Regions from separate parts of the Methylobacterium sp. UNCCL125 genome, predicted to be linked through region 3. Evidence: riboswitches for the same ligand, from Rfam matches in the RefSeq annotation. Region 3 holds a riboswitch; each other region holds the start of a gene.
The links. Region 3 has a riboswitch for cobalamin ahead of BM396_RS06775 (TonB-dependent siderophore receptor). Riboswitches for the same ligand answer to the same signal wherever they lie in the genome.
Positions count from the first base shown of each region.

Region 1: another riboswitch for cobalamin. It lies ahead of BM396_RS11985 (TonB-dependent receptor); the one in region 3 lies ahead of BM396_RS06775 (TonB-dependent siderophore receptor).
Region 2: another riboswitch for cobalamin. It lies ahead of BM396_RS04295 (CbtB domain-containing protein); the one in region 3 lies ahead of BM396_RS06775 (TonB-dependent siderophore receptor).

Region 1 is NZ_FPBW01000010.1:98,467-109,076, forward strand. Features, by position in the region: gene BM396_RS11985 (TonB-dependent receptor) at 1-1,977, opposite strand, end outside; cobalamin riboswitch at 2,261-2,454, opposite strand; gene BM396_RS11990 (NUDIX hydrolase) at 2,561-3,028, shown strand; gene BM396_RS11995 (RluA family pseudouridine synthase) at 3,171-4,583, shown strand; gene BM396_RS12005 (hypothetical protein) at 5,289-5,669, shown strand; gene BM396_RS12010 (HAD-IA family hydrolase) at 5,728-6,393, shown strand; gene BM396_RS12015 (ATP12 family chaperone protein) at 6,440-7,231, shown strand; gene BM396_RS32760 (hypothetical protein) at 7,531-7,689, shown strand; gene BM396_RS12025 (glutathione peroxidase) at 7,713-8,204, opposite strand; gene BM396_RS12030 (hypothetical protein) at 8,509-9,042, opposite strand; gene BM396_RS12035 (aminotransferase) at 9,179-10,567, shown strand.
Region 2 is NZ_FPBW01000004.1:138,713-149,322, reverse strand. Features, by position in the region: gene cobG (precorrin-3B synthase) at 1-25, opposite strand, end outside; gene cobN (cobaltochelatase subunit CobN) at 22-3,414, opposite strand; gene cobW (cobalamin biosynthesis protein CobW) at 3,486-4,520, opposite strand; gene BM396_RS04305 (DUF1636 domain-containing protein) at 4,517-4,918, opposite strand; gene BM396_RS04300 (CbtA family protein) at 4,911-5,648, opposite strand; gene BM396_RS04295 (CbtB domain-containing protein) at 5,665-5,847, opposite strand; cobalamin riboswitch at 5,883-6,076, opposite strand; gene BM396_RS04290 (discoidin domain-containing protein) at 6,243-7,601, shown strand; gene BM396_RS04285 (S10 family peptidase) at 7,665-9,260, opposite strand; gene BM396_RS04280 (DNA polymerase III subunit chi) at 9,260-9,712, opposite strand; gene BM396_RS04275 (CTP synthase) at 9,770-10,610, opposite strand, start outside.
Region 3 is NZ_FPBW01000005.1:297,903-308,512, reverse strand. Features, by position in the region: gene BM396_RS06785 (DUF3526 domain-containing protein) at 1-480, opposite strand, end outside; gene BM396_RS06780 (ABC transporter ATP-binding protein) at 477-1,202, opposite strand; gene BM396_RS06775 (TonB-dependent siderophore receptor) at 1,202-3,289, opposite strand; cobalamin riboswitch at 3,526-3,732, opposite strand; gene BM396_RS06770 (hypothetical protein) at 4,299-4,499, opposite strand; gene BM396_RS06765 (patatin-like phospholipase family protein) at 4,832-5,881, opposite strand; gene BM396_RS06760 (alkyl/aryl-sulfatase) at 5,976-8,090, opposite strand; gene BM396_RS06755 (hypothetical protein) at 8,180-8,407, opposite strand; gene BM396_RS06750 (HdeD family acid-resistance protein) at 8,505-9,116, opposite strand; gene aqpZ (aquaporin Z) at 9,484-10,218, shown strand; gene BM396_RS06740 (BON domain-containing protein) at 10,591-10,610, opposite strand, start outside.

The DNA.
Region 1 (10,610 bases), on a different contig from region 3:
GAAGTCGCTGTAGACCTGCCCGACGTTCTGAAGCCCGACCCGCGCGGTCCAGTCGCGGTAGACGTCCCAGGTCAGCCAGAGGTTGGCCACGCGCTCGGGCACGTCGATGGGCTGATTGCCGGCGTACGAGACCGTGGCGCCGTTCACCGTCTGGTCGAACCGGTCGTACTGCGCGTGCAGCAGCGCGAGGTTGCCGTCCAGCCGCCAGCCCGGAGCGAAGCGCCAGCCCAAGGCCAGCTCGAATCCCTGCGAGGACTGGCTCCCCACCTGCGTGGACAGCGTCGGCTGGCCGGGAATTGCCGAGATCAGGTTGTCCTTGACGATCCGGTAGCCCGCGATGGTCCATTCCACGGCACCGTCGAAGGCAAGACCCTTGGCGCCGATCTCGACTTGATCGCCTGTGGCGAGCTTGAAGCCCGCCAGCGACTGGTTCAGCGTGATCAGGCTGTTCACCGGGTCGGTGGCGAAGCTGTACTGGGCGTAGAGCGCGCTGTCCGGCGTCGGGTTGTAGACGAGGCCGAACCGGTAGCCCAGCGCCCGGTAGGTCTTCTCGAACCGCGATCCCGTCTGCAGGTCCTCCCGATTCAGCGTCGGCACGTCGAGGCGCACGCCGGTGAGGAACGAGAGCTTGTCCGACAGGATCAGACGGTCCTCCGCGAAGACCGAGGCTTGGCTCGTCTGCGTGGCGTAGGCCGGACGGGCTCGCCCGTTCTGCGGGAAGAGGCCCGGATCGTAGCCGACGAGCGGCACGCTGGTGGTCTGGTCGAAGTAGAAGTTGTTGGTGTGCCGGAAGTCGATGTGGTTCACGTCGAACCCGGCCACGAACTGGTTGGGCAAGCCGAACAGGCTGCCCCGGAACGTCGCGTCGAGCCGATCCCCGACCTGCTCCTGGCTGTGGTAGATTTCCAGATAATCGCCCCGGTCCACCAGCCCGGTGCCGCAGTTGTAGGAATATTGCTCGACGTCGAGCCAGTGGCGCCGGCTGGTGAGCCGGTAGGCGGTGTTGCGGATCGTGATGTCGGCCGAGGGCGACCATTCGGTCTTGAGCTGGGTCCAATTGTCGGCCCAGGTGATCTTCGCGTCCCGGACGTTGTAGTTGTTGAACCGGATGAGGTCCGGGATCCGTCCCTCGACGAGCGGCGTGCCCCAGTAGCGGGCGGGCTCCTGGTAGCCGAGATCGTGGCTCAGGGTGAACGCCAGATCGGCGCTCGGTCGGAACAGCAGGGCGGCCGAGACCGCGAGGTTGCGGAAATCGCCCTCCGGCCGGATCCAGCCGTCGGCGCGATTGCCGCTGACGTTGAGGCGATACGCGAAGGTGTCGCCGAACTCCGCTTGACCGATTCCACCGCCCGAATCGAACGCAAGGCGCGCAACGCCATCCGTGCCGACAACGGCGCGGGCGGCGTTGATCGGCACGAAGACCGGCTTCTTCGGCACCACGTTGATCACGCCGCCGATGGCGCCGTCGCCGTAGAGCACCGAAGACGGGCCGCGGAGCACCTCGATGCGCTCGACGTTCCACGTGTCGAACGGGAAGGTCACCGTGTTGGCGCCGACGTAGAAGCGCGTGCCGTCGTAGAGCTGCTGGATCGAGTTCGGGCCGGCGAAGCCCCGCGACGTGAAGGCGCCGTTGCCGTTGCCGGGTGCCGCGATGGTGGTGATGCCGGTGGCGTCCTGGGTCACGGCTTCGGCGATCGTATCCTGGCCGCGCAGCCGCGCGGTCTCACCCGACACGATGTCGAGGCTGGCCGGCGTCTCCAGCGGCGTCAGACCGAGGCGGCTCGCGGTCCGGTCCGGGGTGCGCAGATTGAGGCCGTTCGGCGCAGCGCGGTTCGGGTCTCCGCCCGCGCCGGCCACGGAGAGTTCATCCAGGGTGACGGCCTCCTGGGCGGCGGTCGGACTGGCGAGGAGCGCGAGGAGAACGCCACAGAGGGGAGCCGGCCCGCCGGAGCGGGCGCGATGGATCGAGCGAAGCATGGGGGAAGCGGTCCGTGCACGGCGCGCGCCGGCCCCTTCGTCCTATAAGCATTGTAATAACATTACAATGCCTCGACCATCTGGAAACCTGAGCCTGAACGGGTGCGCGGAGGCCTCCCGGAACAGGGATCGCAGGTCGCGAAACGGTGGAGACGGACATGGGAACGGCGTCGCGGGCGCGCTTGCTGTGGCACGTCACCGCGAACGAGGCCTCGGCGGCCGCCTCCCCTCGGGATTGACGGCGCCTCGACACCCGCCAGGACACCCCGCCCGGCGCGTTTCGCGTGTGACCACGGCTGACGGCAGGTCTCCTGGCTCGCGGGTCGCCGCCCTCGCACCGTCTTCCCGGGGTGACCCAGTGACGTGGTGGTGAAGGGCTCGCCGCTTACAGTTGCGGGGGCAGCCGCGGCTTCGGGGCGGACCCCTCATCGCGTTCCCTTTTGATCCCCGAGGGGAACCGTCGAGGAACAGCTTGGCCGTCGTGTGTCCGGGCGTCAACCGCACGTCCGGGAGTTGTCGTGGATCGATGCGGCGGTCCGCCGGTTCGTTGCGGCGCCGTCGGGAACGATCTAGCCGGTTCGGCATGACGGTCTGGCGTCCCCCTGCGGAGATCCGCGTGAAGGCCTTGGGGCTCCCCCGGCGCGGCGATAGCCTGCTGGTGGCGGAGATCCATGCGGATGACGGGCGGCTGACAGGTGTCCGGCCCCTCGGTGGCAGCGTCGCGTTCGGTGAGAGGGCCGAGGACGCGCTGATCCGGGAGTTCGAAGAGGAGCTCGGCGTCACCGTCACGGTGCTCGGCGGCCCGCGCGTCGTGGAGAACATCTTCCTGCACGAGGGGCAGGTCGGGCACGAGGTGCTGTTCCTGTTCCCGGTCGCCCTGCCGCCCGGCCGGTTCGACGGACAGGAGCGCTTCGTCTTTCACGAGGATTGCGGCACCGCCTGCGTGGCGCGGTGGTGCGATCTCGACGGGCTCGACGTCCCGGGCGGGCCGGAACTCTTCCCGACCGGCCTGAAGGCCTGGCTCCGCGCGGCGTGGGACGCGGAGCCCTGACGGGCGCGATCGCGCTGCCGCCTTTGCCGCTGCGCGCGGGCGATGCTACAGCCGTGCAATCCCATCGGTCCGGACGTCCGCGACGCCGCGGCCCATGCGCCCGGACGCTCCGTCCGAAGCGGAGACGGGTGCCGGCGGAAGCATGACGACACGACCTCCCAAAAGCGGCGGGCCGAAGGGGCGCAAGCCTCAGGCCGGCAAGTTCGATGCGGGCAAGTTCAAGCCCGGCAAGTTCCAGGCCGATGGCCGTGCCCGTACGGGCCCGCGCACCAGCGCCCGCGACGCTGCAGAGCGCGCGGCCCGCAATCGCGGCGACGATGCGGGTGCGCGCGATCCCTGGGGTGCGCAGGGCGCCGCAGCCGCAGCCGCAGCCCCGGCCCGGCCCGCGAAGCCGCGGCGCGACGCCGCCGCGCCGCGCGGTCCGCTGGCGGCGAAGCCCGGCAGCCGGCCCGTTTCCAAGCGCTCGGAGGCCCCTGCGCCTGCCCCGGCCCCTGCCCCCGCGCCGACACCCGGTCCGACCCGCCGCGAGCAGCGCGCGGCCGCCTCCGCGACCCTCGCCTCCGGGGTGCAGACCCTGATGGTCGAGCCGGACGAGGCCGGCATGCGGATCGACCGCTTCCTCACCGCGCGTTTCCCGCTCCTGCCCTTCACCCGCGTGCAGACCATCGTCCGTAAGGGCGAACTGCGCGTCGACGGCAAGCGCGCCAAGCCGAACGACCGGCTGGAGCCGGGCATGAGCGTGCGCGTGCCGCCGCTGCGCCTCGACCAGCCCTCCGAGCGCCCGCGCAACGCCGCCCGCGAGCAGGACGATGCCGAATTCATCCGGTCGCTCATCCTCTACGAGGATGCCGACATGATGATCCTCAACAAGCCCTTCGGCCTCGCGGTCCAGGGTGGTTCGGGGACGGTCCGGCACGTGGACGGCCTGCTCGCCGCCCTCACCGGCCCGGATGGCCAGAAGCCGCGCCTCGTCCACCGGCTCGACAAGGATACGGCCGGCTGCCTGATCGTCGCCAAGACCCGGCTCGCCGCCGCGACGCTCGCCAAGAGCTTCCGCTCCCGGGCCGCGCGGAAGATCTACTGGGCGCTGACCGCGGGCGTGCCGCGGGTCCGGCAGGGGCGTGTCTCGACCTACCTGGCCAAGGAGGAGCCCACCGACGCCGACGCGCGGATGCGCGTCGCCAAGCACGGCGACGAGGGGGCGAGCCACGCGCTGACCTACTACGCGATGGTCGATCAGGCCGCCCAGAAGCTGTCCTGGCTGTCGTTCAAGCCGGTGACCGGACGGACGCACCAGCTGCGCGCCCACGCGGCCCATATCGGCCACCCGATCGTCGGCGACCCGAAATACTTCTCCGTGGAGAATTGGGAGCTGCCGGGGGGCATCCAGAACCGTCTGCACCTGCTCGCCCGCCGGATCGTCATCCCGCATCCGCGCACCGGCAAGCCCGTGGACGTGAGCGCGCCGCTACCGCCCCACATGGCGCAGAGCTGGAACCTGCTGGGCTTCGACGCCACCCGCTACGACCCGATCGTCGAGGCCCCGGAAGCCTGAGCGGGCAGCCAGGGCACGGCCGGGTTCGTCAGGGCGTCCGGGACTTCCGGCCGCCGCCCTGCCACGCGACCCTCGATCGCCGTCGGGGCCGCGCCTGGTCGAGTCCGCGCCGGACCTCCTGGGCTGCCGCCACGACCTGGGTCGGGCAGGAGAACCGCTTCGCCGTGCCCGTCGCGCATCGGCCGAATGCGCGTCCCGAGGGCGGCATCTTCACCTCGGCCCGGATGCACGACGAGAGGAGCGCCCGTCCTGTCGAGGCTCCTGCAAGCTTCGCTGGCGGAGAGGGATGATGGCTCCGGCGGTCCGTCGCGCCTGCGCCGCCGTGCCGGCACGCAGGGTGCAACGAAGACGGGCGCCTGCGCTCGGTTCAAACGATCGCCCAGGTGCCACTGCGGCGACGCGACGCGCCGGATGGCGGGATCCCCGCTCAGAGGACCGCGCCGTGAGGCGGTCTCGGTCTCCGGTGAGAGGTCGGTTTCGCGCATCAAAGCGGGCAGCCGCAGGAGCCCCATCGCCGGATCCCCCTTCCATCCCCAAATCATTGTCGCGGGAGATGTGCGCTGCGGTATCCCCGGTGAAAGTGGACCGTCATCGGGGCGGGCCGTGCCGCGCATGCCTTGGCAATCGGCCGTGCCGCCTCATATGCTGCCCGCGCCCCGCCGATCCGCTGCGGGGCCAGTTTCCGGCGGTTCGAGACCCTGACATATGAAGCTCGCGATGCTGGCCTGCCTCGCCGCCCTGTGCCTCACCGGGCCGATCGCGCACGCCGCACCGGGCGAGGCAGCCAAGGCGGCGCCGACCGCGAACGGCGCCCATCCGGCCGAGGCGGCGTCGCCGCATCCGCCCGCCGCTCCCGCCGCGAATGCGGCGCCCACGCAGGCCGCGCAGCGCCCGGCCGCGAGTTCCCGCGCGGAGCGCCGCCGGCGTTCCTATGCGGCCTGCAATCGCGCCTCGCACCAGCGCGGCCTGCGCGGCGGCAAGCGCCGGCGTTTCCTGATCCGCTGCCGGCTCGGCTACGAGCGGACCCGGGTTCCCGGCGGTCAGCCCGCCGCGGCCGCGCCGGCACAGCCGGGCCGGAAGCCGTGACCGAGTCCGACATCCGCCCATCCGCGCCGTCGCGGCGGCCTTTGGCGCGTCGTCGGCGATGAGGCTCGTCGTCTTCGACGTCGACGGCACCCTCGTGGACAGCCAGCACCTGATCGTGGCGGCCCAGGAGGTGGCCTTCGCGGAGAATGGCCTGCCGGCCCCGGGGCGGCGCGAGGCGTTGTCCGTGGTGGGCCTGTCACTGCCGCAGGCCTTCCGGCGTCTGGTTGGCGAGGACGGCCCCGTTGCGGAACTCTCGGAGAGCTACAAGCAGGCCTACAACCGCCTGCGGCTCGATCCGGCCCATGAGGAACCCCTGTTCCCCGGGATGGCCGACCTGCTGACCCGGCTCCATGACCGTGGGGACGTGCTGATCGGCCTCGCGACGGGGAAGTCGCGGCGCGGCGTCGACCGGCTGATCGCGCATCACGGCTGGGCGGAGTGGTTCGCCACGACCCAGAGCGCCGACGACGCGCCGTCCAAGCCGGACCCGACCATGCTGCGGCAGGCGATCAGCGAGGCCGGTTGCGCGCCGGAGGCGACCGTGATGGTGGGCGACACGACCTTCGACATCGCCATGGGCGTGGCGGCCGGTGCCACGGCCATCGGGGTCGCCTGGGGGTATCATCCGCCGGACGCGCTCTACGGGGCCGGGGCCGTGACGGTCGTCCCGACGGCCGCTGCGCTGGAGGTGCTGCTTCTCGAGGGCCTCGCGACGGGCGGCTGATGGCGAAAGGCTCGCGCGCCGGGCCGGAAACGCCTATCTCGCGTCCATGAGCGATCAGACGACAGACTGGCTCGGCGAACCGGGCGACGGCGCGCGGCCCGACCCGATCCGTGCGGCCCGGGGCCATTCCAAGCCCGCCCTGCCCCGGCGGTTCTACACGGAGGCCGGCTTCTCCGAGGAGGGCGAGGGATTCCGGCTGACCCTGGACGGACGTCCGGCCAACACGCCGGCCCGCAACCCGCTGCGGCTCCCGAGCCGCGCCCTGGCCGAGCGGGTCGCGGCGGAATGGGCGGCCCAGGACACTGCGATCGACCCGGCACAGATGCCGCTGACGCGGCTCGCCAACACGGCGATCGACGGCGTCACGCCCCGCTTGGCTGCGGTGGCGGCCGATCTCTGCGCCTATGCCGGCACCGATCTCGTGGCCTACCGCGCTGGTGACCCGGAGCGCCTCGTGGCGGCGCAGGCGGCGGCCTGGGACCCGATCCTCGCCTGGGCGCGGGACGAGTTCGGTGCGCGGGTGATCCTGAGCGAGGGCGTCATGCATGTCGAGCAGCCCGCCGACACGATCCAGGCCCTCTCCACGGCGGTGAATGCGGTGACGGATCCGTTCCGGTTGGCCGGACTGCACACCCTGACCACCCTGACCGGCTCCCTTCTGATCGCGCTGGCGGTGCTGCGTGGCCGCCTGGCCCCGGCGGAAGCCTGGGACGCCGCTCACGTCGACGAGACCTACCAGGCTGCCGTCTGGGGGCGCGACGCGGAGGCGGAAGCACGCCTCGCGGCGCGCCGGATCGAGTTCGAGGCGGCGGCCGCGTTCGTCGGCGTCGAAGGCTGAGCCGAGACCGGAAATCCGGTCGGTCGCGCAGATGCAATTGGGCAACAATCCGCCATTCGCGGCGCCCGGTCGGCTTCAGCGGCTGACAAGCCGCGAACACTGTTTTACGGTCGGCGCACATTGTGTTCGAGACGACAATGCGTTCCAATCAGCCTGTCCGATGCAGATTTGAAGGCGAACTGGCTACGCTGATTGCCTCGAAGCAATCGTCCCGGGATCTGCCCGCGCGATACGCGCTCTTCGACGCTCTTTCGGACCTCGAACGCAGGGCAAAGAGCGCCGGTGCCCCCGACCTGACCTTGCGCAAGATCGCCGAGATCCGCTTCCTGACGGGCATCCTGCGCGAGTCGGTGCGCCCCTTCCCGGTCGCGTCCCTGCGGACGGTGCTGCGGGCTCGCGAGCGGGTCGACCGACGCCGCGTTCCCGCCTCCGAGGCGGCGGATCTCGACGCGGTCTGACGCCAAGGTCACGCCGACGCGGCTCAGGCTGGCGCGGCCAGGGCCGCCTGGATCTTCGCCTCCAGGGCCGCGGGCTTCGTCCCGGGCGCGAAACGGGCGATGACCCGGCCGTCACGACCCACCAGAAACTTGGTGAAGTTCCACTTGACCATCCGCGTGCCGAACAGCCCCGGTCGGGCCTGGGTAAGATGGGCGTAGAGCGGATCGGCATCCGGCCCGTTCACCGCGATCTTGGCGAGGACCGGGAAACTCACGTCGTAGCGCAGCGAGCAGAATTGCGCGATTTCGGTGGCGTCGCCCGGCTCCTGGGCGCCGAACTGGTTGCAGGGGAAGCCCAGGATCGTCAGACCTTCCTCCCGGTATCGGCGCCACAGCGCCTCCAGGCCCTCATATTGCGGGGTGAAGCCGCAGCGGGAGGCCGTGTTGACGATGAGCAGCACCTGTCCGCGATGCTGCGCGAGCGGGTAAGGCGTGCCGTCGGCCGCGGACACGCTGAGATCGTGAACTGTCGTCATGCCCGATCACTTGAGCAAACCGGCCGGTTCCGCAAGACGCGCGCATCATCTCATCGCGACCGCGCCGCGGCGGCGCCGGCGGCGCGTGGAGCCCGCCTCCCCTCCGCGCCCGACCGGGATGTGGGGATGCCGCGCTGTCGCTTCCTCGTCCGGGGCGCATCCACGGTGCCGGAGGCGCCGGGCACCGGATTGCGGGACAGGCAATCCGCCCGGCTGACGGGCGTCCGACCCGGAGTGCTGAAACGGAGCGGTTACGTGTTCATGAGCCCCTGAGAGTGGGCTCCTCCGGTCCGGGCCGATGGGCTCAGGCCGGGACTTTCCGGACGTCGAAGCTCGGGCCCTGCGGGGTCATGCGGTCGGTGGTGACGATGCGTTCGTCGGCGCCGACCACTCCGAGACTGACATCGCGGTCCGGCAGGACGACGGTGGTGCTCTTGTTGACGTGGACCAGCACGTGCCGCCGCAGCGGCACCGAGGCGACGGCCCAGCGTTTAAGCTGCCCGTAATAGGGTTCGCGCCGCCACGCGCCCGCTTGGCCGGGATCGACCTGGACGTTCATGTTGCGGGTGAGCGGGTCGAGGCTCAGCACCATCTTGGCGCGATCCGGCTTCCATTCCGGTCCGAGCCAGCCTTCCGTCATCCAGAGGCAGTGGAATGCCCGGCAATGGTCGGGCCGGGTGGCGTGAATGGCGCAGCCCTGGCCGGCCCTGGTGTGCCGGCACCATTGTCCGGCCACGCTCTCCACCGCGGGCACGTCGTAGACCTTGCAGCAGAGCGTGCAGGCGCCGCAGGCGCGGCCGGGGGCGGGTTGTGCGACGAACGTTTCCGGATTGAGCATCGGTCGGGCGTCAACAGAGGCGGTCGCGGGCGGCATGCGTCCGGTAACGGCCGGCCGCGGGTCCTTCGGGCTACCTGCCGGGGCATCGGGTCGGTAGTGTGGCGGCGGTGACCCTCGCACGAGGACCTTGCGAACCATGCTCTCGAATCTCGCGACCCGCGACGTCGAAACCGTTCTCCACCCCTACACCAACCTGTCGACGCACCGACAGATCGGTCCGCTGGTTCTGGAGCGCGGCGAGGGTGTGCACGTCTACGACACCGAGGGGCGTCCCTATATCGAGGGCATGTCCGGCCTGTGGTGCACGGCCTTGGGCTATTCCAACGCCGAGCTGGTGGAGGCGGCCCGGGCGCAGATGGCGCGCCTGCCCTTCACGCACCTGTTCTCCGGCCGCAGCCACGATCCGGGTATCGAACTCGCCGAGACGCTCAAGGAGCTGATGCCGGTTCCGACCTCGAAGATCTTTTTCACGTCTTCGGGATCCGAGGCCAACGACACGCAGGTCAAGCTCACGTGGTATTACAACAACGCCCTCGGGCGCCGGAATAAAAAGAAGATCATCGCCCGGCAGAAGGGCTACCACGGCGTGACGGTCGCCAGTGCGTCGATGACCGGGCTCGCCGCGAATCACGCCGACTGGGACCTGCCGCTTCCGGGCTTCCTGCACGTCTCCGCCGCCCACCATTACCGGGGCGCCGAGCCGGGCGAGAGCGAGGAGGCCTATTCCGCCCGCCTCGCCGCCGAACTGGAGGAGACCATCCTGCGGGAGGGGCCGGACACGGTGGCGGCCTTCATCGCCGAGCCGGTCATGGGCGCGGGCGGCGCGATCGTGCCGCCGCGGGGCTATTTTTCCGCGATCCAGGCGGTGCTGGCGAAATACGAGGTCCGCTTCATCGCCGATGAGGTGATCTGCGGCTTCGGACGGCTCGGCACGTGGTTCGGCAGCGAGGCGCTGGGTGCCCGGCCCGATTCGATCTCCTTCGCCAAGGCCCTGACCTCGGCCTACATGCCGCTCGGCGGCGTGAGCATCGACGAACCGCTCTACGAAGCGCTTGTCGGCCAGAGCGAGAAGATCGGCACCTTCGGCCACGGCACCACCTATTCCGGACACCCGGTGGCTGCGGCCGTGGCGCTGAAGGCCATCGAGATCTATCGCCGCGACCGCATCATCGAGGGGGCGGCCGAGAAGGCACCCCAGTTCCAGCGTCGCCTCTCGGCGCTGGCCGGGCACGACCTCGTGGGCGAGGCCGGGGGCATCGGGCTGATCGGCGGCCTGGAGATCGTCGCCGACAAGGCCACCAAGCGGCAATACGACCCCAAGGCCGGCGTCGCTGCGCGCTGCGTCGCCTTCGCGCAGGGCGAAGGTCTGATCGTGCGGGCGCTTGCCGGCGACCGCGTCGCGGTCTGCCCGCCGCTGATCATCGCGCCGGATGAGATCGATGCCCTGTTCGACCGGCTCGGCCGGGCGCTCGACCGCACCCGGGACTGGATCCGCGCCGAGGGGCTGGAGGCGATGCCGGGCTGAGGCGCGCGGCCGGTCGCGGATGGACCTCAGACGGACGGCGGGA
Region 2 (10,610 bases), on a different contig from region 3:
CATGCGGGCGCGGAGCGACGCTCATTCGGCGGCCTCGTGCAGCAAGGCGTCGGCCGGAAGAGCGTTGCGCCGGCTGTGCCAGAGTCCCCGGTCCCGGGCGGCGTCGAACCGTTCCAGGATCGCCCGGGTGGCCGCGGGGTTGGCGGCCCGCAGGCGCTCGAACACTTCGGTATCGGCGATCCAGGCGGCGTACAGCGTCTCGAAGCCGGCATCGGACACCGCATCGCTGGCGGCGGCGAGGACGAAAACCGCGTCGAGCCCCTGAGCCAGCTCCTGCGCGCCGCGATAGCCGTGACGGAGCTGGGCGGCGATCCAGCGGGGATCGGCGAGGCGGCCTCGGATCAGGCGGGCCGCGTCCTCCCGGGCGGTTCGGGCTTTCGGTCGCTCCGGCTGCGAGACATCGAGGCTGTAGAGCGCGGGGCTCGCCCCCTCCAGGGCAGCGGCGGCCGCGAAGCCGCCCATCGCGTCCACAGCGGCATCCCCGTCGAACAGATCGCGCTCGGCCACGTCGAAGGCGTGGAGATAGGCGTCGGCTCCCGCCACCCGAGCGGAGAAATCCGCATCCGGCGCCTCGCGGTCGCCATAGGCGTGCGTGCTGGCCGCAAGATAGGCGCGACCGAGATCGGCGCGGCCATCCCACGTGCCATCGAGGGCCGTTGCGGCGGTACCGGCGCCGTAGCGGCCCGGCGCAGCGCCGTAGACCCGCACGGCCGTCTCGCCCCGTCGGCGGGCCGCCGCCAGCGGGTTCTCGTCGTCGGCCTCGTCCCTGTCGGCTACGGCGCGGGTCGCCCGGTCGAGCAGCGCCAGGGTCTCCGGGAATGTGTCGCGGAACGCCCCGGAGACCCGCACGGTGACGTCGATCCGGGGCCGGTCGAGCATCGCCAGCGGAAGGATCTCGAAACCGGTGACGCGGGTGCTGGCATGGTCCCAGACCGGCCGCACGCCCATGAGGGCGAGGGCATGCGCCACATCCTCGCCGCCGGTGCGCAGCGTCGGCGAGGCCCAGAGATCCATGACGATCCGGGCCGGATAGGCACCCTCGTCCTGAAGGTAGCGGGTCACCACGGCGGCGGCGGCCCTCTCACCGAGGAGCGCGGCGGCGCGGCTCGGGATGGCCCGCGGGTCCAGGGTCGCGAGGTTGCGTCCGGTGGGGAGCACGTCGCTGCGCCCGCGGGACGGCGAGCCGGAGGGCCCCGGCCGGACGAATCGGGCGTCGAGGGCTGCGAGCAGCCCGGTCCGCTCGGAGGCGGCGCTTGCCAGCACCGCCTCCGCGGCCTCGCCCGGGGCTCGGGCGAAGACGTGGAGACCGTCGCGGAAGACGGTCTCGCCGAGGTCGCAGAGGTGCGCGTCCAGCCGGGTCAGCGCCTCGTCCATCGGCGTGTCCGGGCCGATGCCGGCGCCGTCCAGCAATCCGGCTGCCTCGGCCTCCTCGAGGATGGCGCGGGCCACCAGTTCGGCGCGGCGGGGATCGAGCACGCTCGCGGCGGCGTATTCCTCCACCAACTCGCGCAGGCGTGCGGCCTCCGGCTTCAACGCGTGGACGGCGACGTCCGGCGTCAGGTGACCGAGCGCGACGCCGCCGAGGCGCCGCTTGACCGGCGCGGCCTCGCCCGGATCATCGACGATGAAGGGATAGACCACCGGCAGGCCGCCGACGCACAGCGCCGGCAAGCAGGTGGGGGACAGGGCCACGGCTTTGCCGGGCAGCCACTCGGTTGTCCCGTGCGTACCGAGCTGCACCAGAACGTCGAAGTGCTGCTGCAGGCCGAGATGGAACGCCAGATAGGCATGGGTCGGAGCCCGGTCGAGGTCGTGATAGCCGGCCTTGCGATCAGGATCGCGCCCGCGGTCCGGTTGAAGGAAGACGGCGAGCCGACCGCGGTCACGGATCGCCTCGTCCCCGGTGCGATCCGGAGCGGCGCTCCGATCGGTTGCGGCCGTGCCCGTCAGCATCCGGAACCGGAAGGCGCCGTCGACGCAGGCCGGATCCGATTCGGCCTCGCCCCAGACGGCGGTGATCGAGGCGCGGGTCTCTTCGGGAAGGGTGTTCCACCAGGCTTGGTAGGCGGGGAGGGGCACGCGGAACGCGGCCGGACCCTCCGTGAGATCCGCCATCAGCGTGCCGGCTTCCGGAAGCGCCCCCGTCGCGTAGCCCGCTGCGGCGAGGTCGGCGGCGATGGCGCGGGCGCTCTCGGGCGTGTCGAGACCGACGGCGAAACCGGCGCGGCCGCCCCGGGCCGGATAGTCGGACAGGACCAGGGCCACGCGGCGCGCCGGCCGAGGCAGGGCGGCCAGCCGCAGCCATCCCGCGGCCCGGTCTGCCAGGGCGGCGATGCCTGCGGGGTAGGGCACGGCCCGCCGCTGGGTGAAGCCGGCGACCTCCGGGCTTTCCTCCTTGAAGGAGATCGGAAAGCCCGAGAGCCGGCCGTCGAATTCCGGCAGCGCGATCTGCATGGCGAGATCGGACGCGCCGAGGCCGCGGGCCGACGCCTCCCAGGCCGCGCGCGGTGACCCTACCGTGAAGGCCTGAATGACCGGGCAGCCGGCGCCGTCGAGAACGAAGTCGGTGCCGTCCTCACGCGCGGAGAACGCCGTGGCTGCGATGACGAGGTCGGGTCTGCGCGCCCGCACCGCATCGGCGACCGCCGCGGCGGCCTCGGGCTCCTTCAGGCTCGACACGACCATCGGCAGCGCCCCGATCCCGCGGGCGCGCAGGGCGGCTGAAAGTGCGACGAACGGCTCGGTGTCGCCGCCGAGCACGGCGGAGCGATAGATCAGCAGCAGGGCCAGCGGATGGGCGGGCGACGGCGCGCCGTCGAGCGGGGTCGCCGTTTCAGCCGCGGCAATGGCTGTTTCGAGGGGGAGAGCGCCGCAACCCGGACACCAGGGAAAGCCGCGGGGCAGGGGCTGCGGAGGCTCGACCGCCCCCTCGGCGCCTAGCCGGATGGCCAGGGATCGCAGCATGCGCCGGAGATTGCCGGGACCGCCGGCACGGAAATAGGCGTCGAGTTCCCCGGCGAGGGCGGGATCGGTGGAGAACGGCGCGAGACGGGGGTCCGGCCGGTCGTCGCCCGGCAGGACCGCGAGCACGACGCCGTGCGCCCGCGCGGTTTCGGCGCAGCGCTCGATCCCGTAGCGCCAGTAATCCAGTCCGCCCAGACAACGGATCACCACGACCTTGGCGTGCGCCACGACGCGTTCGACGTAGAGGTCGACCGACAGCGGATGCCGCAGTTTGGCGAGCTTCGCGAGCCGGAGACTCGGCAGACCGGGCTCTGCGGCGTGGGCCTGACCGACCGCCGCGAGGTCGCTGTCGGTGAACGACAGCACAACCAGATCGCCGGGCTCCTGCCCGAGATCCACCGCCGCCTCACCCTCGTCGAGCGAGACGGTATCGATGCGCACGAGATGCATCGACGGCCCCTAAACCGCGGCCGCGCGCACCGGCGCGCCGCCGTCAGCCGCGCAGGCGCGCGCGGCGGCCGTCATCCCGCGAGGGCCGCAGCGACGGCGCGCTGGTCGAACCCCTTGAGGCCGATCACCACGAGGTTGCCGTCCCGGGCCTCCCCGGACTTCCACGGCCGGTCGAAATGGTGGGCCACGCGCCGGCCGACCCCCTGCACCACGAGGCGCATCGCCTTGCCCTCGACCTCGGCGAAACCCTTGATCCGCAGGACGCCCGGGATCTCGGCTGCCTTCTCGACCCGGGCCGCCAGATCGCCCGCCGTGATCGCGGGGCGGACGGGCAGCGCCACGGTCTCGAAGTCGTCGTGGTCGTGATCCTCGCCCTCGCCGTGATGCGACGGACGGGAATCGAGATCGTCCTCGGCGGCCGCCGCGAGACCGAGCAGCACCCGCGGGTCGATGACGCCGTTCTCGGTCTCCACCACCTTCACGGCCCGGGGCAGGTGGCCTTCCACCTCGGCACGCACCCGAGTGCGGGTCGGGGCATCGATGAGGTCGGCCTTGTTGAGGACCACGAGGTCGGCGCAGAGGAGTTGGTCCTCGAAGACCTCTTCCAGCGGATTGTCGTGATCGACCGATTGGTCCGCGGCCCGCTGGGCGGCCAGTGCCTCCGGATCGTCCGCGAAGACGCCGGCGGCGACGGCCGGGCCGTCGACCACTGCGACGACCCCGTCGACGGTGACCCGCGAGCGGATCGCCGGCCACTGGAACGCCTGAACCAACGGCTTCGGCAGCGCGAGGCCCGAGGTCTCGATCAGGATGTGCTCCGGCGGCTCGGCGCGGCCGAGGAGAGTCTCCAGCGCCGGAACGAAATCGTCCGCGACCGTGCAGCAGATGCAGCCATTCGGCAGCTCGACGATAGCTTCTTCGGTGCAGCCTTCGACCCCGCAGGCGGCGAGGAAGGACTTGTCGAAGCCGACGTCGCCGAACTCGTTGACCAGGATGGCGAGGCGGCGCCCCCTGGCGTTCTCGACCACGTGGCGGACCAATGTCGTCTTGCCGGCTCCGAGGAAGCCCGTGACGATGGTGCAGGGGATCTTGTTCACGATGGTCATTCCGCGGCCTCCAGGGTGCCGGCGGGGAGCGGGCGGGGTTCAGGGAACGGGGGGATGCGGGCGATCACGCCCTTGCGGAAGGCCTCCGGACGCTCGCGCCAGGGCACGATGCCGTCCGAGGTCGCCGCATAGGCCGCGAGCCCGGCGAGGATGGTCTCCGCCGAGGCGGCCGGATCCATGTCGCCGTAGACGTAGGTCCAGCGGTCGGCCGAGGCGACCGCCACGGTGCAGGGCCGCTTGCAGACCGACAGGCATTCCACCGCCTCGATCCGCAGGTCCGGCGTGCCGGCGCTCCGGGCCTGAAGCGCCTCCAGAAGGCGTGCTCCGGCGCGCGGTCCATCCGGATCGTCGTCCGGACGGCGGCAGGTCGTGCAGACGTACAGGACGGTCTCAGGCACGGGCCGTTCCCCGTTGCGTGTCGCGGGAAAACGCCTGCCACGCCCAGCCGAGCCCCAACCCGATCAAGATCCAGAAGACGAAGCTGATCGCCAGCGACCGGGCGGCGAACTGTGCGGCCAGCGCGGCCGGAAGCTCCGACGCGCCCTCCGGCGCCTGCGGGGCGCCGACGACGTGGGGGGTTATGATCAGGACGAGGCCACCCAGGATCGTGATCAGAGCACGGCGGATCGTGATCAGGTAGAGTCCCATTCCGGTCGCCGCCGCGGTCATCACCCACCAAGCCTGCCGCGCGGCCAGCGGTGCAGCGGCGCTGCCGGGCAGTTCCGGCGGCAGGCCGAGGCCCGGCGCGAGGGCGACGCTGGCGAAGCCCGCCACCGCGAAGGCGAGACCGACCTGCGGCGTCGGCTCGCGGCCGCAGGCGATCATCACCGCGCCGAGCAGCAGGGCGTAGCCGACGCCGCCGACGAGGGTCGCAAGACCGGTGAAGGCCATCCGCGGCAGTCCGGGGCCGGGCTGCCATTCCGGTGCCGCGGCGGGTGCGGCGTGGTCATGCCCGGCATGGGCGAGCACGATCGGAAGGGCCTTCGCGGCCTGATGCGAGGGTTCCTGCTGCTCGTAGCGCTCGGCCGCGACGATCAGCGGCGAGGTCAGCGTGAGTTCGAGGCCCGTCACAACGGCAGCCGCGAAGAAGCCGGCGGCCAGGGCCGCCGACAGAAGCCGAATGATCATCCCTGCGCCGAGGGCGTCAGTGACAGGGGAAGTTCTGGGTATGGCGGAAGTCGTGCGCCGCGTTGTGGAACGCGATCGCCGGCGAGAAACCCGCCATGAACAGCAGGCCGAGGCCCAGCATGGCCGCGAGCGCGACGGCGACCGGACGCTCCGACGAGCGGGTACCGGCGGCGACGGGGGCGAGGGTCTGAGCGGTCATCGTCGAGTGTCTCCAGCCGCCCCACCGGCGGCATTGCGGGATCCTGTTGCGACGGCAGGTCTCCTGGCTCGCGGCTCGGCGCGCCCACCGCCTTCCCGGATCGCTCCGGTGGCGCTTGGCAGGCGCTCGCCGCTCACAGTTGCGGGGGCAGCCGCGGAATCGGGGCGAAACCCCTCACCGCATTCCCTTTTCACCCCGTTGCCAGGGCACCGTCACCGGCACGTTGTAGACGCATGCCGGCGACGACACAACGGAGCGGCGCCAGATCCGTTCGGATTCCCGTGCGTCCCTTCGCGGGTGGCCGGGCTTGACGTCCGCGCCCCGATGCGGGCACCGCCGCACCGGATGCCCGGCCGGCCCGGCATGGGCACCTCCGCTCAGTTCTCGGAGACCCGATGGCCCTCGCAGACGATCCGAGCCCGGTCCTCGTCGATCTCGCCACCGGCCGCGCCCCCCGGATCGTACAGGACGAAGGCACCGCCTGGCTCGAGATCGATCTGGACGGTCGTTTTCCGATCCGCGCCGTCGCGCTGCGACCCGTACAGGATACTGTCGCGCCCGAGGTCGGCGATGTGGCCGTCGAGGTCTCGCAGGACGGCGTCACGTGGTCCGCGCCCGACATCGTCGGCTGGACCGCCAAGCCGGGCGCCCTCGTGGCCGCCATCGGAGCCGACGAGCGGGCCTGGGCGCGTCTCGTGCGGATCGCGGTGCCGGATCCGGCGCTCGTCGCAGGCGTCGACATCCGCGCCGATGAAGCCGCCATCGACCTCATCGCCCTGCGGGCGCTACTCGGGCTCGACATCACGCTCCTGAACGAGAAGCCCGGCGCTAACGTCTACGTCACCTACAATCTCGAAGCCGCGCCTGGCCGCGCTAGCCGCAACCTCGTCGGCCTGTCGCTGTTCGAGAACGGCGCCTTCGGCAACTGCCTCGTGCAGTACATCATCGCGGTCTCGATCGCGAAGGCGCTCAACCTGAAATACATCAAGGTCCCGAAGGTCGACCGCAGCAAGGTGATCTTTCTGACCCAGAGGCTGACCTGCGACGGCATCACGTTCATTCCGCCGGACGAGCCGCTTCCGCCGGACGGCTACTTCCTGTCCGGCTTGTATTTCGATCCGACGCAGTTCGAGCGGGTGACGGCGCTGCAGGGCCCGATCGACTCGCGCGCGATCGTTCAGGATGTGATCAGGCCCCTGTTCAACGGCCTGCCGCGGACATTTGCGGCCAAGCCCGACGATCAGCTCCTGATCCATATCCGGTCGGGCGACATTTTCAGCACCTGGGTCGACCCGCACTATCCGCAGCCGCCCTTCGCCTTCTACCGGATGGTCATCGACCGGCTGCAGGCCGAGGGCCGCATCCGTTCCGTCAAGCTCGTCTTCGAGAACCGTCTCAACCCGGTCATTGCAGAAGTGGAGGCCTATGCGGCACAGCGCGGCCTGCCCGTAGAGATCCAGAGCGAATCGCTGATCTCCGATGTCGCCGCATTGGTGAACGGCCGCTACCTCGTCTTCGGGCTCGGAACCTTCGGGCCGGCGATCTGCCATCTCTCGGAGCGCGTCGAGCAGGTGTTCTACTTCGCGTCCAATTGGCCGCAGGGCTTCCAGTCGATTCCCACAATCGGGAAAGTGGTCGAGGTTCGCGATCGCGAAGGCCGGTACATGAAAGTCGGCGAGTGGCAGAATACCGCCGCTCAGCGCCGGAGCATGGTGGAGTACCCGGCCGAAGCTCTCGCCTTCGACGATGTCTGATCGGTCGCGCCGGTCACGATCCGACCGGCGACGACCCCGCTGCCTGCATCCCGACCGAACACGTCACGGTGCGGTCCTGAGACGTTCCGCGGGTGCGCCGGCCGAACGCGCCGAGCCGCCATCGCGGACCTTCAGGGCGTCCGTGTACATCCGTTCGACATCCGCCTTGAAGGCGGCGCGGGAATCCGGACGCGTGTAGAACATGTGGCCTCCGGGATAGACTGCGAGGCTCAGGCGACCGGCACTGTAGGCCGGGACCTGCGCCAGCAGGAGCTTCGAGGCGAAATACGGGGTTACGAGATCGGTGAATCCGTGCGCCACGAGGACACGCAGGTGCCCGTCGAGGGCTAGGGTTCCCTGAAGGTTCGACAGCACCTCCGGTGCCTGTCTTCCCGAGCCCCAGCTCCAGCCCCGATTGACCGCATTGTTCAGGAGCTCGTAGCGCATGTTGGCCACGGGCCATTTCAGCGTGCGCGCGTAGAGATCGAGCATCGCGCTGGTCAGCGGCGCCTGGAGCGCGGTGAGCTGGGGATCCTCGAAGCTCGATTGCGCGGCGGCCGGATTCGGGTCCCAGCCGGTGATGCCGGTGTCGTAGGCGCTCGTCACGCGACCTTCGGCACGATCGATCTCCCGCTGGACGCTTCGGGTCGAGAGGCGCGCCGCCTGCGCGCGGACCAGGGCGGGATCGAGCCCGACCAGCGGGGCGACCTTCTCGGTCATCCGCGCAACCGCCGCGGAATCGCTCGGCCCCTTCAGGAGATCCGTTAGATAGGCACCGGATGCGTAAGCCTCGGCATCCCCCAGCAAGGCCGGCGTGGGTACCGTCCCGGCCCGCTCCAGCGCACCGGCCGCCAGCGACGGCAACTTCAGCACGTAGCCCCAGGGATTGGCCCGCGGGGTCTCCAGCCACCCGAAGTCGAGCACCGGCGAGAGCAGCACCATCCCCGACAGGCCGACGCCGATCTCTTCCTGGAGCTTCTCCGTGATCAGCGGGCCGCGGAACCCGCCATAGCTCTCGCCGACGAAGAACTTCGGGCTCGCTAGACGATCGTTGTTGCGCAGGTAGCGGGCGATGGCTGCCGAGAGGGTCGCGGCGTCGGACTCGATCGACCAGTAGGCCTTGCCGTTGCCGTCCGCGGCCCGGCTGTAGCCGGTGCCGACGGGGTCGATGAAGACGAGATCGGTGAAGCCGAGCCACGTCCCGTCGTTGGGCGTGAGCGTGACCGGCTGCGACGGGCTGATGCTGTCGCCGCCGACGGGCAGCCGCCAGGGGCCGATCGCCCCGATGTTGAGGTAGGCCGACGCGGCGCCCGGGCCGCCATTGACCGCGAAGGTCACCGGGCGCTCCTGGCCGTCCTTGGACGCCACCGTGTAGGCCACGAAGGCGATCTCGGCCTGCAGCTTGCCGGCCTCGTCGACGAGCGGCAGGCTGCCGGCCGTGGCGGTGAAGTCGAGGACCCTGCCGTCAGGCAGCGTGACGCTCTGCTTCGTGACGGAATCCGGCGGCAGGCGTCGTCCGTCCGGCCCGCGCGGTGCCGGCTTGCTCTCCGCGGGCGGATGTCCGTGCGGCGCCTCCTCTGCCCAGCCGGCAGAGGGCAGGGCGATGAGCATGCCGAAGGCGAGCGCGGCGCGCGCGAGACGTCTGTTAAGGGCCACCATCACGCCTTCTTGTTCCAGCGTCCGGAATCGTCCTGCTGCCAGTAGGCGACCGTGTGGCCCGCCTCCTTGGCCTGCTTCCACCGCTCACGCGCCCTCAGGAGGGCGTCCTGATCGGTCCCGTCGAACAGGATACAGATCCGCTCATACGTGCCGGCATCGGGCGGCAGGTCGGCGCCCTCGACGAGGAAGCGGATCGAGGCCGCGTTCGGGTTCACGTCCCGAAGGGTCAGCACCACCGGCTGGCTCGCCGCGTCGGGCTCGCGATCGGTCCCGTGCGGCAGGAAACTCTCGTCGGAATAGGTCCAGAGGTGGTCGTCCAGCGCCTGCAGGCGCTCCTCGCTGGCGGCCTGGATCGCGGCCTGCCAGCCGCGGTCCAGCGAGCGCTCGACGAGGCTCGGCAGCACCCGTTCCAGGGGCTGCCGTTGCATATGGTAGAAGAGGATCTCGGTCACGATGCCGAGGATATAGGGCTCCAGCCCGCCGCGCGAGCAGCGGCGCGCCGCCGCGGCTCAGACCAGCCGGCTCTGTTCGATCGCGGCGCCGACGAAGCCCTTGAACAGCGGGTGTGGCTCGAAGGGGCGCGACTTCAGCTCCGGGTGGAACTGCACGCCGATGAACCACGGGTGCCCGACATGCTCCACGGTCTCGGGGAGGAGGCCGTCGGGGGAGACGCCGGAGAAGCGCAGGCCCTTGGCCTCCAGCCGCTCGCGATAGGCCATGTTGACCTCGTAGCGGTGGCGGTGGCGCTCCGAGATCTGCTCGGACCCGTAGATCTGGGCGATCTTGGATGTGGGATCGAGCTTCGCCTCATAGGCGCCGAGCCGCATCGTGCCGCCGAGATCGCCAGCTGCAGCCCGCCGCTCCAGCTCGTTGCCGCGCAGCCACTCGGTGAGCAGGCCGACCACCGGCTCGGACGTCTCGCCGAACTCCGTGGAATTGGCTTCCGGCATTCCCGCGAGCGAGCGGGCGGCCTCGATGACGGCCATCTGCATCCCGAAGCAGATCCCGAGATAGGGGATGCGCTTCTCGCGCGCGTAGCGGGCCGCGCGGATCTTGCCCTCGGCGCCGCGCTGGCCGAACCCGCCCGGCACCAGGATTCCGTTCAGGCCCTCCAGGAACGGCGCGGGATCCTCGCGCTCGAACACCTCGGCCTCGATCCATTCGAGGTTGACCTTGACCCGATGGCTGATGCCACCGTGGGTCAGCGCCTCGGTCAGCGACTTGTAGGCGTCCTTGAGCCCCGTGTACTTGCCAACGATGGCGATGGAGACCTCGCCCTCGGGGTTGCGCACGCGCTCGGAGATCGTCCGCCAGCGGCCGAGATCCGGCTCCTCGCCGTGCTCCAGGCCG
Region 3 (10,610 bases):
GCCGAGGGCGAGGCGCAGGGTACCGCGCTCGCGATCCGCCGCGAAGGCGGCAAAGCCGAGGAGAAGCGCCACCAGGGGAACGACGAGGCCGACGACATCGGAGACATCGGAGAGGCCGGCCCGGTCGAAGGGGCCGGCATCCTGCACGGCGCGGTAGACCGCATCGTTGAACAGGTGCGCCTCGATCCGCACCATCCGGCCCGTATAGGGCTCGGTGCCGGGATCGAGGATGGCGAGGGGCGACGACGGGCGAAACACCCACAGGCCGTAATGATCGGCGGAATGCGGGTTCTTGGCATCCTGCCCGAGCCAGCGGGCCCGCTCTGCGGCCGTAACCCGCGCGACCTCGGCACCGTAATCGCGGGCGGATTGCCAGGCGCCGAGGCCCGTGACCATCAGGAGCAGGACGAGCAGGCCGCCGATCCAGCGGACGCGCGCGTCCCGCCACAGCAGCGCCAACTCCGCGCGGACGCGCCTCACGTGACCGCCCCCGACAGGCGCGCGATGTAGAGGCGTTCCAGATCGGTGTGCGCGACGCGCCTCGGATCGATCTCCTCGGCGACGCGCCCGCCCGCCAGCACGCCGACCCGGTCGGCCATCTCGCGCACGCGGTAGAGGTCGTGGGTCGCCATCAGCACCGCCGTGCCGCGCTCCGCCGCCGCCCGCACCGTCCCGGAGAAGGCCGCCGCCGCCGATGGGTCGAGGCCGGATGTCGGCTCGTCGAGCAGCAGCAGCCGGGTCTTTCGCGCGAGCGCGATGGCGATGCCGACCTTCTGGCGCATCCCCTTCGAATAGCCGGAGGCGGGCCGCGACCAGGCCTCGGGCGCCAGGCCGGCCGCCGCGAGATGCGTCTCGGCCTCCGCCCGATCGATCGCGAGACCGGCGAGGGTCGCGAAGTAACGGAGATTCTCCAATCCCGATTGCCCCGGATAAAGGGCCACCTGCTCCGGGATGTAGGCGGTGCGCGCCCGGGCAGCGATGGGATCCGTCCCTGCATCGATCCCGCAGACCCGGACCTCCCCCGCATCGGCCTTCAGGAAGCCGAGGATGAGGTTGATCGTGGTGGTCTTTCCGGCACCGTTGGGACCGAGCAGGGCATAGACCTCACCCGCGCGCAGGGTGAGGTCGAGACCGCTGAGGGCGGTCCTGCCTCCGAACTGCTTGACGACGCGGCCGAGCGCCAACACCGGCTCAACCGCCATCAGAACCGCACCGTCACGGAGCCCGTGATGCGACGGGGCGAGCCCGGATAGACGCGGAATACGTTCAGTGAACTCTCATAGTAATCGGTGTCGAATATATTCTCGATGTTGAGCGCCACGCGGGCGTTGCCGAATTTGTAATAGGCCAGCGCATCGACCGCGATGAAGCCCGGCAGGGTGAAGCCGGACCCCGCCGCGTCGCCCGCCCGCTCGCCCACGCCGCGCACGCCGCCGCCGATCCCGAAGCCGCGCCACGCGCCTGCTGGCTCGTAGACCGCGAGCAGGCTGCCGGAGTGGCGGGGCACGTTGACCAGGGGGGCGCCGACCGGAAGGACGTTGTCCTTGGTGACCCGGGCATCGGCATAGACGTAGCCGGCCAGGAGCTTCAGTTCCGGCGTGATCTGTCCCTGGGCCGTCAGCTCGAAGCCCTGGCTGCGCACGGCGCCGGCCGCGAGGGAGAAGCCGGTATTCGCCGGGTCGGGCGTGAGCACGTTCTCCCGCTCCACACGGAAGGCGGCGGCGGTGAGAAGCAAATTGCCGCCGAACAATTCGGACTTGGCGCCGACCTCGTAGCCGAGGCCGGTCTCGGGCGGCAGCGCCGTGCCGCGCGTGACGGCGGCGGCGTCGGTGCCGATATTCGGCCGGAAGCTCGTGCCGACATTGGTGTAGAAGGCGAGTTCCGGGATCGGCCGGTAGACCAGGCCCGCCCGGGGCGAGGCCGCGACCCGCGACTGGTCCACTTGGCTGCGCACCACGCGCTCGCGGAAGCTCTGCTCGAAGATGTCGAGCCGAAGGCCGATCAGCGCCCGCCATTCCGGGCTCAGGACGATCTCGTCCTGCGCGTAGAGGCCGGTATTGGTGATGCGCTCGATATTGTTGCGTGGGATGGTGATCGGCGGCAGCGCCTGTCCATAGACCGGCGAATAGATGTCGAGGGCGAAGGGGCTCGTGCGGAAGTTCGAGCGCAGATAGACCGTCCGGCTGTCGGTGCTCTCCCGGTCCATGCCGAGGAGGAGCGTGTGGCCGATGCCGCCCGTATCGAACCGCCCGATCAGGTCGGCCTGACCGACCGCCACGTCCCAGCGATAGTCGCGCACGTTGCGGTCGCGAAAGACGGTGCGGTTGTTGGCGGCGATTCCGCGGATCTCCGCCGATTCCCCTTCCAGATCGCCGGTGTTGAAGTAAGCGGCGAGCCGCATCTGCCAGTTCTCATCGAAGCGATGATCGACGCGGACCTGCAGCGAATTGTTGTTCTGGTAGGTGCTCTGACCGGGCTCGCCGAGGAACCGCGAGAGCGGCAGGAAGCCGAGCTGGCGGTTGAGCGCGATCACGCCCCGGTCGAAGACGATGCGGTTCTTCACGAACTCGGTCTCGACCGTAACGCGTGTGTCCGGCGTGACCTGCCAACTCACCACTGGAGCCACGAGCAGCCGGTCGCTGTCCACGAAGTCGCGGAAGCTGCCGGCCCCCTGTGCGGCGAGATTGAAACGATAGAGGACCGTCCCGTCCGCGTTCAGGGCACCGCCGGCATCGATGGTGCCGCGGGTCAGACCGAACGAATCGACCTGATTGCCGAACTCGACGAACCGTTCGGCGGTGGGTTGCTTGGTGATGAGGTTGACGAGCCCGCCGGGATCGCTGCGTCCGAACAGGGCCGCCCCCGGTCCCTTGAGCACCTCGATGCGTTCGATGTTCTGCGCGTCGGGCGGAGGCGGGGTCCCGCGATTGAGGGGGAAACCGTTCTTGTAGATCTCCGAGGTCGTCACACCACGAATGGCGTAACTGAAGATCGAGAGACCCCCGAAATTGTTCTGCTGGGCGACGCCGGGCAGATAGTTGAACGCCCGGTCTACGCGGGTGGCGGCGAGGTCTGTGATCGTCTCCCGCGGCGCCACGGAGACGGCCACCGGCACGTCGATCTGCGGAGTGGCGGTGCGCGTGGCGCTGACGGCCGTGCCCGCTCCGTATCCCGGCGTCGGGCCGATCAGGCCGATGGTGCCGCGCCCGGAGGCCGTCGTGCGGCCGGCACCCTCCCCGACCTGCTCGACCGAGAGTTCCTCCAACGTCACGCTCTCCTGCGCCCGCACGTCCTCGATCGGGAGTCCGGCCGAGAGGACAGCGGCGAGCGCCAGCCGCCGACGGCGATGCGGAGTCCGCGGACGACGCGCTGATGGCGCTGAAAACCGCGCAGGCTCGCCGAGAGACGGACGTTCGGAGGTCGCCACCACACACTCGCTGTTGCCGGGTGGAGGCCACGGGGATACGGGCAGCGTCGCCCACGAGACGGCGACACCGCGCGCTCCGCCGGGGCACCCCGCCCGAGGGACGTCATCGTGCCGAAGGCAGGTCTCCTGGCTCACGGGTCAAAGCGCCCGCCGGACCTTCCCAGTGCAAGCACCAGTGGTCATCGGTGGCAGGCGCTCGCCGCTCACAGTTGCGGGGGCAGCTTCGGATTCGCTCCGAAAAGCGCACCGAATTCCCGTCTTAGCTCCGGGCCGGGACCCGAAGAACCTTGGCTGGACGATATTCGCCACCGGCGCGCATCCGGTCAACGGGCCTGACAAACTTTGTAACAGTGTTACGTTACGTGTGGCGCTATGGACACAGTCCGATCCCCGATGGAATGCACGGCTCTCACGTTGCGGTGATGGACCGGATTGGGCTCGGACGACGCGGGTCCGAATGAGATCGGCGGGCCGATGGCGGCTGGATATGCGCTATGCTGAACCGAACGGACGAGCGGTCATCGACGCCTTGTTTCATGCGCCGCTGGGCGCCGAGCGTCTCAGCTGAATGGAAATCCGATGGAACGCTCTTGGCATCGTGTTGCTGACTGCGGAACGCGCGGCCCGAGCTCATGACCCGGCATACGGTCCTTCGGTGACCCGCTCCATCTCAGGGCCAGCCTTGCCGTCCAGCCTTGGATCGCGGCATGCGTCATCGCCGTGGTCGCGGTGGCCCCGTGCCAAAACTTCTCGTTCGGCGCGAACCCGATACCCTGACCGGCTGGCTTTGCATTGGACACATGCTCTCGATCGGTTCGGTTCTAAGCCAGCCGGTCAAGTCAGTCGTGCATTTGCGGTCGCTCGATCGCCCCTACATCTTCCGCTCGCGATGGATACGCTTCTTCTTCGGAAGTGCCTTGTGACGGCCGATGGTGACCCTGGCTTCCGACACCGTCGGTCCGGCCAGCGCCTTGCCCGGTGCGGGGCCAGCGGCCGTCGCGTCCGCGAACGTCGCGAAGGTCAACAGGGGAAAGGCGGCCAGCGCCGCCCGAAAGGCCCGGATCGTGTGCATAAGCGTTCACTCCTCTGTCTGTGGGCGCCGGGCCGTTTCCGGGGCCGGCCGGATGCGACGAGCGGTCTTCGGTTTGAAGGTGCTCCCCCGGAAACGGGCCGGTCCGACTGCGAAGTGCCGCGCCGATCATGCGCGTGAACCGGTTTGAAGAGGCTTGGGCAGAGGCCCATTTAGTCTGACAAAATATCGTCGATCTGCGACGCGCAAGACTGACAAATGGAACACATGCTGCATTTATACCAAATAAATATAAGTCATAAATCAATATAGGCGCCTTGATATTGATCAAGTTGAGCAAGCTCTGTCATGCGCGATGGGGCGTTCCGGCTGCGTCAGACGCCTTCGAGCAGTCGGTCGAGATCGAACGACGGACGCCGGCCCAGATCCGGCCCATGATCGGTCAGGAAGGTCGCGGCGCTCCGGCGTCCCTCGTCCCGAAGCATCGTCAGGAATGCCCATTCCGCGTTGAGCTTCGAGGACGAGCCCAGCTCGGCGACAACGTCGCTGGCGATGCGGTGCATGCGCATAGCCGCCCATCGGGCGCACTCGGAATTGTCCGTGGGCGCGACCTGCCGCAGCAAGGCCATCATCCGCAGTTCCTTGAGCAGGACCGCGTTGAAGGAGATCTCGTTGAGCCGGTTGAGGATCTCCCGGGCCGAGGTCGGCGCTTGTCTGCGCTCGACCGGATTGACCTGCACGATGATCGTATCGCGCGACTCGCATTCGCGGACCAGGGGGGTGATTGTCGGGTTTCCGGAATAGCCTCCATCCCAGTAGGAGGCACCGTCGATCCGCACCGCCTGGAACAGGGTCGGCAGGCATGCCGAGGCGAGGAGCACGTCGGCAGTGACCTCGGCGTTGCGGAACACCCGGCCCCGGCCCGTATGAACATCCGTCGCGGTGACGAAGAGCTTGATCCGGCTCCGTGCGATACGCTCGAAATCCAGCCGCGAGTCCAGGATCTGTCTGAGCAGGTTGAAGTCGTGCGGATTGAGGTCATACGGGGAGAAGACCCGCGCCATCAGGTCCGCGGCCAGATACAGCGGCGCGGAATCGAGCGTCCAGCGGCCCAGTATCACGTCGAGCGGGCTGCGCTGCAGCGGGCTGAACCGGGCCGCGCGCGAGACGGCGTCCCAGAAGGTCTGGAGTGCCGCGCGCGCACCGGTGGCCCCGTCCCGCTCGTAGCCCTCGATGAGGACGGCCGCGTTCATGGCACCGGCCGACGTCCCGGAAATGCCGTCGATGCTCAGCCAGGGCTCCTCGAGCAGGCGATCGAGGACCCCCCATGTGAAGGCGCCGTGCGCGCCGCCGCCCTGCAGGGCCAGATCGATCAGGATCGGATCCCGCCCCCGCCTGCCCGCCGTGATCGCCTCATCCGACATGGGACCGATACCCTCATCCCGTGAGCACCTCTTCCGTCGCCCTGCCGCCATCCCGGACCGCGACCGGCTGCGGAGCAAGAGCGGCTTTCGCCGTCTACTCGGCGACCGCCTCGCCGGAATCGGCCCGATACGGGTCGGACTGCACGCGATTGGCGGCGCCGCGCACCTTGGTGCCGGGCAGGATCTCGAATCGCGGGTCGAACGTCACCATCGTGGCGGCCAGCCGGCTCAGGATGCCGGCGTCGCCCTCGACCTGCGCGGTCCCGTCGGCAATCTGCGCCTCCAGGGTCTTGGCGCCGATCATCGTCTGCTCGAGATCCGACCGGTTGATGGTCAGGGTGAGATCGGGCTTCTCGGCCTGGAACCCCGCGATGTTGGTCAGCGTCGCGTTTTCCAATTCGACGATGAACCGCTCGCCGTTGTCCGGCGTGATCAGGTTGATGGTGAAGCGCAACCCCTCCGCCCTGCGGCTGTCCATGCGGATGCCGAGAAAGTTCAGGAAGAGCTCGGTCGGCATCGCCCGCACCACGTCGGGGCTGCTCGAACTGGCCGTCGCGCCTTCCGGGATGCCGGAGCGCAGCTCGTAGGCGCCAGCCAGGAAGCAGTTGCGCAGGCCGGGATTCTCCTGCTGGTAGCCGATCTGCTCGAAGATGTCGGCGAGGAGGTCCTTGGCGGCCTGGTTCTGCGGCTCGGCCTGGACGAGCTTGTTCACGATCTCCTGGGCCAGCAGATACTGGCCCGCGTCGTGAAGCCGCTTTCCCCGGGCGAGGATCGCCTCCGCACCGCCCATCATGTCGACGTAGAGGGGGGCACTCTCGGACGGGGCGAGCGGGATCAGCGTCGCCGGGTTGCAATCCCAGAATCCGAGATAGCGCTGGATCACGCCCCGGCTGTTGTGCTCCGGCGACCCGTGATAGCCGCGACAATGCCACGTCTGCTGTAGGCTCTGCGGCAGCGCGTAGACCTTGTGGATCTCGTTGATCGTCACGCCCTGGTTGGCGAGGTGGAGCACCTGATTGTTCATGTGGGCGTAGAGGTCGCGCTGCGCCCGCAGAACCGCCTGGATCCGCGCATTGCCCCAGCGGGGCCAGTGGTGGGAGGCGAACATTACCTCGGCCTCCCGGCCGAACCGGTACAGCGCCGCGTTGATGTATTTCGACCAGTTGAGCGGATCGCGCACCGGGGCGCCGCGCAGGGTGTAGATGTTGTGCAGGGACGCGATGACGTTCTCCGCCATCCAGAGCGCCTTCCGGTCCGGGATGTAGGTGTTCATCTCCCGCGGCGCTTCCGTGTTCGGCGTATTCTGGAAGACCATCGGGATGCCGTCGACCTCGAAGGTCTCGATCGGCTTCTCCACGTAGCGCGTCGGGGCGATCAGGCCTGTGGTGCCGGCCGAGACGCGCTGTCCCAGGCCCTGCCCGACATAGCCGTGCGGGGCCGCCGGCAGGAGCAGCCCGTACTGGTAGAACAGCCGCCGGTTCATGGCGTTGCCGGCGTAGACGTTCTCCGCCACCGTATGGACGAGGAAATCGGCCGGCGCGATCACCGGCACGGCGCCGGACCGCACGTCCTCCTCCTTGAGGATCCCGCGCACGCCGCCCCAATGATCGCCATGCGTATGCGAGTAGATCACGGCCGAGATCGGCCGCCCCTCGCCCACATGCGCCTGGAACAGCGCCCAGGCGGCACGTGCGGTCTCCTGGCTGACGAGGGGGTCGAACACGATCCAACCCGTCCGCCCCCGCACGATGGTGAGGTCCGAGAGATCGAACCCCCGGACCTGATAGATGCCGGGGACGACCTCGTAGAGCCCGTAATTGTTGTTGAGACGCGAGATGCGCAGCAGAGACGGATGGATACTGTCGAATTCGTCCTGCTGCTCCAAGAACTGGAACTGCTGCATGTCCCAGGCGACGTGACCATCGTCGGCCCGGATGATCCCGTCGGCCATGGGGGCGATCAGCCCGCGCCGCTGCTCCTCGAAATCCGTGTCGTCCGCGAACGGCAGGCGCGTGCGGGCCTGCCGGAGCACGGCGTGGGTGAACGACGACGGCGGTTTGCCTTTCGGGTGGAAGTGCTCCGGACCGGCGGATGCAGCCGGGGATTCCCCGTCGCCCGCGGCACGCGCTTCCGCCAGGAGGCATCCGGCTGCGGAGAAGGCGGCTCCGACAGCGGGAAGAGTCTTGATGAAGGCGCGGCGCGTCGACATCGGTCTGCTCCATCCCGGACGCGGTGGCTTGCCGTGGGACGACCGGGTCGCCGGGCGGTGGCGGCCCGATCCGGTCATCGGCGCACCGGTCAGCGCCAGGCGCAGACCCGTCGTCCGCGCCGCCACCAGCAGACCCTGCGGCGGCGCCGCCGCGGGACGACGACGACGGCCTGTGCTTTCTCGACTGGGCCGCCGCTCGGATCGTCGAGGGGCTCGATTCTCAGGGGTGCAGCGTAGACGGCACCCGGCACCATGAGCAGGCCCGCAGCCGCCAGGGCGGCGGACGAGAAACTGCCCAGCACGGCACGACGATGCATCGGTTCCATTGCCATCCTCCGGCTCGTGGTCTGATGTCCCTGGCTCCGCCACCCGATCCCGTCCTCGCCGACGGAGATCGGCGTTCGCCTATGCGGCTCAACGGGTCGCCGATCCGCTGCCGGGCGATGCGAGCGCCGGCGCGACCGGCGGCGGGCCGAAGAGGCCGATCCACGCCCATGACAGTCCCGCGGCGATCAGGTCGCAGGACACGAAGAGGCCGATCGCCCACAGGCCCGAATAGGGCCATTGCGCAATGATGGCGGCGCCCAGGAGCATCGAGAGCAGGGCGAACAGGATCACCGTGGCGCGCGACAGCTGCGTCGTGTGGACGATGGCCCAGAGCGCGCGCGCCACGCCGGAGGCGATCAGGGTGAGCCCGAGGACGAGCGTGAGGGCGAGCGACGCTTCGAGGGGGCGGAAGACGGCCCAAAGACCGCCGACGAGGTAGAGCAGGCCCGCGAAGAACCGAACGACGCGGGATCGCCACGCTTCGACCTCCGACGGCTTGGCGAGCGCCTCGGCGATCTCGGCGATCCCGGCCGCGATCAGGAGGACGCCGTACCAGAGCGTGCTGACGATCGTGAGGCTGACCACCATGAAGAGGCCCACGATGCCGAGGATCAGCAGCAGGCTGCCGACCGCGAGGAGCCATCCGCGGGCACGTCCCGCTCCGGTCTGCAGCGTTCCAAAGGTGACCGTTCCGCCCATACGACACCTCCCATCGGACCCGTGGATGAGGAGGCTGTCCCCATTCCGTCCGATCACCTCCGATTGAATCGCCCGTTCGATCGGAACGGCGTTGATACAAATCAAAGGCGCGGGTCCCCGTTCTCGACGGCCCGGGCGTCGATCGACGGCTCGGCATGCCCTGCGCAGCACGGGAGAAACTGGCGGATCGACCGAGGCGCCGCGCCGAAGAGACCGGTGTCGGCGACCAGACCCGCGATGCGGAATTGATCTAGCTCAAATCGAGGCCCCTCCCTTCGCGGCAGGATGCGGTCCGGCCCTGGATAATCCGATCCGCTCGGTCGGGCGGGCCACGGAAATGTCGCCTCGCCTGACCGCAGGAGGTTCCATGGATATCCGCAAGTGCGCGGCCGAGGCCATTGGCACGTTCTGGCTCACCTTCGCGGGCTGCGGGAGCGCCGTCATCGCGGCCGCGTTTCCGCAGGTCGGAATCGGCCTCCTCGGCGTCGCGCTCGCCTTCGGCCTGACTGTCGTCACCATGGCCTATGCCATCGGGCACATCTCGGGCTGCCACCTCAATCCGGCGGTGACCTGCGGACTCGCGGCCGGAGGCCGGTTTCCGGCCCACGACATCCCGGCCTACGTTATCGCCCAGGTCGTCGGCGGCCTCGTCGCCGCGGCTGTGCTCTACGCCATCGCCAGCGGCGCGCCGGCCTTCTCCGTCGAGAAGGGCTTCGCCGCCAACGGCTATGGCGCGCATTCGCCGGGGCAATACGCGCTGACCGCCTGCCTCCTGACCGAGGTCGTGCTCACCATGATGTTCGTCTTCGTCATCATGGGCGCGACGCACGGCAAGGCCCCGGTCGGCTTTGCGCCGCTGGCCATCGGGCTGTGCCTGACCCTCGTCCACCTCGTCGGCATCCCGGTCACGAACCTGTCGGTGAACCCGGCGCGCAGCACGGGACCGGCGGTCTTCGTCGGCGGATGGGCCCTGACCCAGCTCTGGCTTTTTTGGGTCGCCCCGATCTTCGGTGGGGTTCTCGGCGGGATTCTGTATCGCTGGCTGAGTGAGGAGCCCTCCGTCCAAGTGACCGGCATCTCTCCTCCGGCCCCGGCGGAGTGAGACGACGCACCGCTCGCCGGGGGATCAGTCAAGAACTTTGCTGAAAAACCATATTCACTGTCTCTCTTCGCGACGGCGATCTTTGCGCGCGGCGCGTCATCGCGATGCGCCGAACGTGACTTGGCCGGACGACCCGGGATGTTCCTCCCTGCGCCGGCCTTCGCCAGTCGAATCGAAGGCCGGCGCGATCCTTGATCGGACACCGGGAACCGCGCCTCAGCGGCTCGCGATCTGTCACGCGACGGAACAGGCCCCCCGGTCCGAACACGTCATGTCTTTCCGTCCGCCAGACGGATCGGTGCCGCTCGCGTTCGTCTCCGGGATCGAGGATCGATCTCGAATCCGCGCCTCGGTGCATCCCATCTTGTCCGTTCAGGCCATAGCTACGATGC